DNA from 3 places in the Leptolyngbya sp. CALU 1928 genome. Region 3 is predicted to be linked to each of the others. Evidence: predicted binding sites of a transcription regulator. Region 3 holds the regulator's gene; each other region holds the start of a gene.

Region 1 (3,284 bases), on a different contig from region 3:
CGGTTTGGTCTGTCAGACGTGCAAGCGGATGCCATTTTGCAAATGCAACTGCGCCGTCTCACCGCCCTAGAAGCCGATAAGATTCAGCATGAACATGATGATCTGCAAACTCAAATTGCGGACTTGCGGGATATTTTGGCACGTCGAGAACGGATTCTAACGATCATTGAAACCGAATTGGCTGCTCTCAAAGCTGCCCACGCTACTCCTCGCCGCACGGTGATTGAGCAGTCGGAAGATGAGATTCTGGATGCGGATCTAATTGCCAATGAACGGGCGGTGATTTTGCTGACCGAGCAGGGCTACATTAAGCGGATGCCTGTCAGCACGTTTGAGTCCCAAAATCGGGCAACGCGGGGTAAGTCGGGCACCCGCATGAAAGATGATGATGGGGTGGAACAGTTCCTCGCCTGTCGCGATCACGATAGCATTCTGTTCTTTAGCGATCGCGGTGTGGTGTATTGCCTGCGCGCCTATCAGATTCCGGTTAGTTCTCGGACTGCCCGTGGCACCGCGATCGTGCAGCTATTGCCCATTCCTCACAACGAAAAAATCACCTCGATCATTCCCGTGAGTGAATTCAGCGAGGATGAATATTTGGTGATGCTGACGAATAAAGGCTACATCAAAAAAACGGCACTTTCGGCATTTAAGAATATTCGCGCCAATGGCTTGATTGCCATTTCTCTGGAAGAAGCCGATCTGCTGCGTTGGGTGCGCCGTGCCCGTGCTGAAGACACCATCTTAATTGGTTCGGAGTTCGGCAAATCGATTCACTTTCGGGCAAGCCACGACCAACTGCGTCCGCTGGGTCGCGCCACACGGGGCGTGAGAGCAATGGCACTGCGTCAGGGCGATAGTTTAGTGGGTCTAGATATTTTGCCCAGCGAGATTGTCGAAACTCTCGCGGCGGATCTGGAGTCTGATGGGGTTGGCGAGGAAGAGGTGACCAGCGATGACGCAACGGAAACCTTGGAAGCCCTGGAAACCGTAGCGCCTTCCGGTCCTTGGATTCTAACGGTCACTGCCTTTGGCTATGGTAAGCGGGTGCCTGTAAACCAGTTCCGCTTACAAAATCGGGCAGGCTTGGGCATTGTGGCGACGAAGTTCCGCAAACCTGGCGATCACATGGCATCGCTGCGAATCGTCCACGAAGGCGAAGAATTGATGCTGATCACCAGTCGCGGCATTATTATTCGTCAAGCGATCAACGCCATTTCGTGTCAATCTCGCGTTGCTTCTGGAGTTCGCCTGCAACGCTTGGACGAAGACGATGAGATTGTGGCAGTAGCGTTAGTGCCCGCTTCGGATGCAGAGGAAGATGCATTGCTAGATGGGGACATGAGCAGCGGGGAAGTAGAAACTGGTGAAGTGGTAAGCGGGGAAGCGGGAAGCGGGGAAGCGGCGATCGCAGATCCAATCTTAGAAAAAAGCAACACCATCGAATCATAATGCAAGGTAGTCAAATATCCATAGATTAAAGCCAGACTACCCGGATCGCCTGCGCCCTAGCTGTTTGTATTCGTTTTGACAGAAAATACAAGCTTGTTTTGCGATTGTATGCAGGATACAGTACGCAGATCTGAGGAACCTCATTATGACTGAAATGCAGAATAGCCTTGTTGTAGAGGAGGTTGAGGAAGCACAGACCAGAGAAGGAATCTCAGATCTGCTCTATAGCTTGAATGACAAACCTCCTGTCTCAGAATCGATTTTTGTGGCATTTCAGCATGTTCTAGCTGCTTTTGTTGGCATCATTACCCCTGCTCTAATCATCTGTAGTGGATTGGGCCTCGATCCAGTCAATACTAGCTACATCATCAGTATGTCGCTGTTTGCATCTGGAGTTTGCACCTTCATTCAATGCAAAAGAATTGGACCTGTAGGATCAGGATTGTTAAGTTTGCAAGGCACTAGCTTCGCATTCCTCGGACCAATCATGGGAGTTGGCGCGGTGGCACTGCAAGGAGGAAAAACACCTGAACAAGCACTGGCACTGATTTTTGGCGTTTCCTTCTTTGGCTCTTTTGTGGAAATTATTCTGAGTAGGTTCCTGCATCTGCTCAGTAAAATCATTACTCCGGTCGTATCTGGCACCGTCGTAATGATCATTGGATTAGGATTAATTAAGACTGGGATGATCAGCTTAGCGGGTGGGGCAGGGGCACTCGCGAAAAACGATGGCTCGTTTGCAAGCTGGCAAAATTTAGCACTTGGCGGCACTGTCCTCTTATTAGTGTCGGTGCTAACGTTATCCAAGAACCGCTTTCTGCGAATGGGCGCGATCGCCATTGGGTTAGCAGTCGGCTATGTAATTTCACTATTTCTGGGTATCGTCAACTTCAGTGCGCTGGGTAGCCTGCCCCTGTTTAGAATACCCATTCCATTTCGGTATGGCATGAGCTTTGATTGGGCTGCCTTTGCACCATTCATTCTTTTGTATGTGTTAACTGCCATTGAAACAGTGGGTGACCTAACGGCAACCTCAGCCGTATCGGGAGAACCCGTCAAAGGATCGCTCTATGTTCGCCGCATTAAAGGGGGAGTCTTGGGAGACGGAGTCAACTCGCTAATTGCAGCAGTTCTGAATACATTTCCAAACACAACCTTTAGCCAAAACAACGGCGTAATCCAAATGACAGGGGTTGCAAGTCGGCATATTGGCTTTTATGTGGCGGGGATTCTTGCCATCCTAGGATTATTACCGGTTGTTGGCGGTGTCTTTCAAGCGTTGCCTCAGCCTGTTTTAGGGGGTGCGACCTTGGTTATGTTTGGCTCGATCGCAGTGGCTGGATTAAACATCATCTCATCCGCAGGCATGGATCGGCGATCGGTGATAATCGTAGCAGTTTCCCTCAGCATGGGTTTAGGGGTTATTTATGTGCCTGAGTTGTTCGCGAACAAAGATCCTTTGATCAAAAACCTCTTTGGTTCGGCAATCTCAACAGGCGGATTAACCGCAATTTTGCTTAGCTGGCTTCTACCCAACACTTCAAAGCCTACATCTGAGCCAACTGCTGAATCGAGTGAGCTAATCGCTGAAAATCAATAGAAATAGGATTAATAATCTCCTACTGTGCAGCGACTTTACCCGCATCCCGCCCTTTTCTCCTTTCCATGGGAGAGAAGGGCATGGGAGTGGGAATCTTCAGAATTCATAGTCTGATTCAGCAATGCTCTAATTTATTCAGCCAAAATCAAATTTATTCCTTTCATATATTTGTTGTGTAATCTTTCTGATGTAATCTGATTGCACAAATGTGATGACACAAATGGTGTCAGGC
Region 2 (3,284 bases), on a different contig from region 3:
CGGCACTGCCATATCGTTTTGCATCATTTGCAGCAGGGTGCCATAGGCAGACGCATCGCCAATCAGAATGCCACCTAAGACGCGATCGCCCGCTTCATTCAACACCAGTTTTTTGTAAGTGCCTTGGTGCGTGTCGATCAAGGTCAGGTCTTTTGCGCCGGGAGTTTTGCTAAAGCCATCGCCAAAGCTGGCAACATCCACTCCCAATAACTTCAGCTTGGTAGACATATCCGCTCCGGTGAAGCTGCTGCTGCCAAACTCACATAGGTTATCTGCCGCCACGCTTGCCATCGCGTAGCCGGGAGCGACTAAGCCATAAATCCGCTGGTTATAAAGGGCGCACTCGCCGATCGCGTAGACTGCCGGATCAGAGGTTTGGCAATAGTCATTAATTACAATACCGCCGCGATCGCCCACTTCCAGCCCCGATTCTCGCGCCAATTCATCGCGGGGGCGAATCCCTGCCGAAAACACAATCATGTCGGTTTGCAGTTCCGAGCCATCTGCAAACAGCATTTTGCAGACTCTGCCCTGCTCATCCATCACAATTTCGCTGGTGGATTTGTTGACATGAACGCCCACGCCCAGCGCCTCAATCTTATCCCGCAGCACTGCCCCGCCCAGTTCATCAATTTGCACGGGCATCAATCGCGGCGCAAACTCCACCACATGGGTCGCTAAACCCATACTCTTTAACGCATTGGCACATTCCAGCCCCAACAAGCCGCCGCCAATCACCACCCCTGTCTTGCACTGTTTGGCATAGGCAGCCATTCCTTCTAAATCTTCGATCGTGCGATAGACAAACGTGCCCTGCGCCTCCTTGCCTTGGATGGGTGGCACAAAGGGATAGGAGCCTGTTGCCAACACAAGACGGTCATAGGGGAGAACCATGCCGTTAGCTGAGGTAACGGTTTTGTGGGTTCGATCAATGCAGACAGCTTTATCACCGAGGTGTACCTGAATGGTGTTTTCTGGGTAGAAATCGGGCGCAACTAGAGACAAATCGTCTGCCGTTTTTCCGGTAAAAAACTCGCTGAGATGGACGCGATCGTAGGCAACGCGAGGCTCTTCGCAAAAGGTAATCAGGTTCCAAGTTTCCGTTGCTCCTTTCGCAACCATTCGCTCTAAAAACTTGTGACCCACCATTCCGTTGCCAATCACAATCAAGTTTTTCTCAGGCAAATTTTTCTCAGGCATGGCAGATTCTTAAGTGCGCGTATAAAGATCTCTGCCTAAGACTTTCTTCGAGTTATTCAGTTTCTTTTGTGAGTTTTGCTACAGATATTTTAAGTCGATGTAAAAAAAGCATCATAGCTATCAAGATATTGCATAGCCATTCTTTGCCAACGAGCATATTCACTCATGCAGTCTCTCTCCCGCCATCGATACCGCAAAACTACAGCTTTGCTCGTTTGGATGAGAGTCAGCCTGAAACCTGAACCCAACACCTGACACCCGAATAAACAGTGCAGGGTTACATTTAGAAATTAGGATTGAATATAATTTATGAGTGCAAAAAATAAAGCTAAATTGGGGAAGCTATCGCGAGAAGAGGAAAACCAATCTTGCCGATTATTTCCTTTTTGACGAATAAAGAAACAGACGGATTTATATCCACGCTGAACATTAGCCAATTCAAACTCTGACCAAGGCAACATTCGCTTACCATCTGATAATCCTTCCTGTGTGAGCGTGAGGCGTCCAAATTCAATGGCATTGCCCTGCTGATAGTTAGCGATCGCCGCTGGCAACTGGAGTTGTAAAAGTTGCTCTTCTAGCACGGTTCTCAGATGATCCACGTTGGCAACATGCTCATCGATTTTGATCTTCCGTCCATTCTTCGTTTCTAGAGTGATGACATAATTCGTTATTCTGCTCGTTGTGACAACAGATAGAAACAACGCCTTGATGTCTTCATAACGAATCACATCTGGTGTCCCTTTGTGATAGTCAATCAGCCCTCGTTGATAAAGCAAGATGGCTGGCTGAGTTCCTCTTAGCCGCTTGAGCGATCTATAAATGAAGTAGCTTGATAAGATCAGCCCAGGCAACCCAATCAAGATGAATGAAAGGGGCAGAGAAAACAAGAATATAATAATCCAGGCTCCCAGTAGAAATTTAGCCCTGCCTTTATTCCAGCCAAATTCTCCCACTATGGAGCCTAATGTTTCAGAAGCGTTGAAGGGATGAGTAGGATTCATAAATGGCTCTCTTTACTCAATTCAAAGAGTAGAGGGTGAGTTACCGGATGTCAACTGGCTCTGCCACTCTGCTCCAATCGGCAGAACCGCTGAGATGCATTCCAAGTCTCTGACTTGAAACGAGATTTGGCATTTGAAACCTGGAACCTGAATGAACTAGGACAATGAGCAAAACTCCTGAATGCCTTGCCAAACAATGTCATTGGAATCAGTTAAGCCGTGATCGCTGTCGAGTTCAACTAGGGTTACCCAAGGGCGCGTTTCGGCAAATTCTATGCTGGTTTGCAGCGGAATCACTTCGTCGTTTTTGCCATGAAACAATAAGGTTGGCACCGATCGCAGCAATTCTGTCTCGCGATATTGAGCAGCATCTTCGGCAAACTGATAGCTAATCGGCAGCATTTTCTCTTCGCCATAGTGATAGACGGGCAAAAAGCCTTCAGTTTTCCACTGTTGCAGTTGTTCAAAGCCCAAGCGGGGCAGCCAATGGGACAGGAACCCAAAAGCGGGTGCGAGTAGAACTAATCGTTCCACTTGAAGTTGGCGCTGCCCTAACCAGGCGGCAGTTAATCCGCCAAAGCTAGAGCCGATCAGCGTCACCGGGGCTGGTGGGGCAGGTAGTTCGGCTTCCACTTGTTGCAGTTGACGAGTTAGGGTGAGGTAGGTGAAATCACCTTGGTTGAGATCGGGAACAGTCAAAGGAATGTTGAGTTGGCTGAAGCGATCGCTGAGGTTTTTCGCTTTAACCGACTGGGGGCTGGAGGCAAACCCGTGGAGGTAAAAATATTGGTGCATTTGTTTTTTGTTTAAGGTTGTTCAAACCATAGCCAGTCGATTCACCGCTTGACTCTAGCAATCCTGACGGCGATTTTCAAACCAATTGGCGACAGTCAGCAAATCGAGCGATCGCGGCATCAGAGGAAATAAACAAGGGAACCTTTCTAGTTATCGATCTGGACAGTTTTCAAGGCTGCGTAACGAAATATTTTGATGTTAGCCAGATCGAGATCGCTAGACTACACTGATTGAGCTAAATACGTCATTTGTAAACTTTTGTAAAAAATATCTGCTTTTCGACTG
Region 3 (3,284 bases):
CGATCGCGGCTTGAGTAGAGCGCGGGTCAAGAATCCGAACGACCGCAGAAGAGAGTACCTGCCCTCGCTGAATTGCTACATTGCCCCGGCGTAAACCCTCAGCTTCCCGCTCTAGCTTGCCAATTTCTTGCACCAAAAAATCTTGCTGGGCTTCTAGCTGTTTGAGTCGCCCTTCTCGCTCATTGATAACCGCATTTTTGGCTCTAATTTCCTCTTCCGCCACTGCCACAACTCGACTCTGCTCAGCTTGCAGTTGTCTAATATTGGAGCGGAATTGCAGTACTTGCTCAGAGATTGCGGCAAGTTGACTGCGGTTTTGTTCGAGAGTCTGTTGGACTGCAACACGATCGCTCAGGGCGCGATTCCGTTCGGCGATCGCGCTTTTTAAGGAGCCGCCAATCGTCTGAATCTGTTTTTGAGTACTCATCAATTGCTTTTGAGCCGCAATTTCTTGGGCTTTTGCCCGGTTTAACTCTGCTTCGGTGCGCTTCTTTTGAGACTGAGCCGTTTCTAACTGGCTTTTCGCACTGTCTAGGTCACCGCGTGCCCGTCTTAGCTTGCGTTGAATCGTGCCTAACTCAAACACTCCCGTGCGGAGTGGACCACTCGTTGCAAACAAAATTCCTAAGGTAGAGGCGGCAACGACAATTCCAGTCAAAATGGTGATTAAGGTCGCCGTCCGACGAGGGCGCAAGTTAAACAGGCTAAGGCGGGCTTTTCCTACCTTGGTGCCAATGCGATCGCCGACAGTGGCAATCACACCACCAATCACCAAAATTGCAAATATTAGGATCAGCCCCGTAGACATCGCTGCTCCAAACCAAAACGCTCCAACTTTTGCAATGCAAACAGGGGCAAGCTCATCTATAGCCTACCCCATGAATCTTTGATGATGACTTCTACTTACGCGCTAATTTGTGAGCGCAAGGCTTTTATTTTTAAGCGTCTCAAACCTTAAATCATCAGGTAAACTGCTGACTTAACGTTACAGGATTATGAACAGTAATTTTCTTTTTATGAATCGAAACCATATTATCTTGTCTCAAGTCGCCTAAAAGCCGGGTAACGGTAACGCGGGTAGAGCCAATTGCTTCGGCGATCGCCTGATGAGACAGCTTCAGATCAATCGTAATTCCTTCCTTGGTGGGGGTGCCAAAATCTCGGCACAGAATCAATAAAAAGCTAACCAATCGAGAACCCATATCCCGATGAGCCAAGGTTTCAATCATCATTTCGGTCTGTAAAATGCGCGAAGACAAGCCTTGTAGCAAAATCATCGATAAATCAGGGTTATCTTTCAACGCCTTCTCGACCTGCTCAATCGGCACCGAAAGCAACTCCACGGGCGTAAATGCCACGGCATGATAGAAGCGATCAGACCGATGACCTGTAATCAGCGACAAAACCCCAAACACACTATTTTCTCTCAATAATGCAACTGTGATTTCTTCCCCCGCTTCGTATACCCTAGAGAGCTTTACGGCTCCCTTGACTAGAAAGTAGACGCGTTCAGCGGGATCGCCTGGAAAGAAAATTGTCTTACCCCGTTCAAACGATTCGACAACGGGAGGAAACACCCCACTTCCCATCTGACGAAATACCGATGCCAGTGGTCTATCTTGCGTCACAACCATAATTCCCCTGCTCGGAGTCCTTATTACGTGCCAACTCGTTGAATGAAAAGTGTCGAATGCCTGACATTTAACTCTGTAACTTAGAATACTTAAACGCACTCCTAGAGGTTTTTTTGTACTCGTTGTTACAAAATGGGGCGATCTCAACTCACATAAAAAAGGCTGGAGCTACTAATCTAATGCTCTCTCATTACCATTATAAAAGAGCCTAGGAAGTATCAGTATATTAACCGCAGCCTAGCAACTTGAACAAAATTCATTGCAAGAATAATTACTAAGATCCATTAAAACTGATTTCCGAAGCTAAACTTGGAACCCTTGAACTATTTTAGCTTGCTATCTTTGTACCTCATATTTCAGTATCCTCATAGGTGCCCTCAAAGTATTGATCACCATGCTCGACTTGACTGGAAAAAATGCCCTTGTGACCGGAATCGCCAACAACAGATCAATCGCCTGGGGTATTGCCCAACAGCTTCACAAAGCCGGAGCAAACATCGGCATTTCCTATCTGCCCGATGAAAAAGGGAAAATGGAAAAAAAAGTCGCTGAGTTGGTAGAGCCGCTCAATCCCAGCGTATTTGTGCCACTCAACGTTCAAGACGATGCTCAAATTCAATCCGCCTTTGACACCGTAGGCGACAAGTGGGGAAGAATCGACATTTTGATTCATTGTCTGGCATTTGCCCACCGAGACGACCTGACCGGTGGCTTTGTGGAAACGTCTCGCGCTGGTTTTGCCACCGCCCTAGACATCAGCACCTATTCCTTGGTCAAGCTTTGCGGGGCGGCAAAACCATTGATGACGGAAGGCGGCAGCATTGTAACGCTTACCTATTTAGGCGGCGTGCGGGTGATCCCCAATTACAACGTCATGGGAATTGCCAAAGCAGGGTTGGAAATGAGTGTCCGGTATTTAGCAGCAGAACTAGGTCCTCAAAATATTCGAGTCAATGGCATTTCTGCCGGACCTATCCGCACCTTGGCATCCTCTGCGGTGGGCGGCATTTTGGATATGATTCATCACGTAGAGGCAGTAGCACCTTTACGCCGCACGGTCACCCAAACAGAAGTGGGCAACACCGCCGCCTTTTTATGCAGCGACTTATCCAGCGGCATGACAGGGCAAATTCTTTATGTTGATGCGGGCTACGAAATCTTGGGCATGGCTTAGGCTAGATAAATTAGCATCAGTCCGGGGCGATCGCCCCCAATAAACCCTCTGCCGGACTCCACAGGATGGCAAGATGCGATACCCTTATCTAGAAACCGCACCTTCCACAAAATAGCCTCCATGAGCCAGACTCTCGATATCAGCCACCTTAATTCCTCTCAGCGTCAAGCCGTAGAACATTACTGCGGTCCGCTGTTAGTGGTAGCGGGAGCAGGTTCTGGCAAAACGCGAGCGCTCACCTACCGGATTGCAAACCTGGTTTTGAACCATAAAGTCGATCCCGAAAATATCTTGGCGGTCACTTTCACCAACAAAGCCGCACGGGAAATGAAAGAGCGGATCGAAAAGCTATTTGCCGATCAAAAAGCTCGCAGCGATTTTGGCAAGCCCTTAGATGCGCTCTCGCCTAGTGAGCAAACTCGGCTGAAATCCCACGTTTATAAAACCATTACCAAAGAGCTTTGGATCGGGACATT

What was found. Region 3 encodes NtcA, which controls nitrogen genes in cyanobacteria. Its sites were predicted from a motif close to TTTGTANNNNNNNNTACAAA; they were not measured.
Region 1: AC1S5B_RS03235 (uracil-xanthine permease family protein) is a predicted target of NtcA. The motif match lies at 1,516-1,535, and genes of this name have one in related genera.
Region 2: nirB (nitrite reductase large subunit NirB) is a predicted target of NtcA. The motif match lies at 1,266-1,285, and genes of this name have one in related genera.

The regions. Positions count from the first base shown of each region.
Region 1 is NZ_JBXBCE010000001.1:730,920-734,203, forward strand. It holds gene gyrA (DNA topoisomerase (ATP-hydrolyzing) subunit A) at 1-1,452, shown strand, start outside; gene AC1S5B_RS03235 (uracil-xanthine permease family protein) at 1,598-3,052, shown strand.
Region 2 is NZ_JBXBCE010000001.1:1,605,761-1,609,044, forward strand. It holds gene nirB (nitrite reductase large subunit NirB) at 1-1,200, opposite strand, end outside; gene AC1S5B_RS07505 (DUF6585 family protein) at 1,491-2,204, opposite strand; gene AC1S5B_RS07510 (YqiA/YcfP family alpha/beta fold hydrolase) at 2,361-2,999, opposite strand.
Region 3 is NZ_JBXBCE010000019.1:313,881-317,164, reverse strand. It holds gene AC1S5B_RS26795 (DUF3084 domain-containing protein) at 1-808, opposite strand, end outside; gene ntcA (global nitrogen regulator NtcA) at 963-1,634, opposite strand; gene fabI (enoyl-ACP reductase FabI) at 2,029-2,808, shown strand; gene AC1S5B_RS26780 (hypothetical protein) at 2,805-2,930, opposite strand; gene pcrA (DNA helicase PcrA) at 2,929-3,284, shown strand, end outside.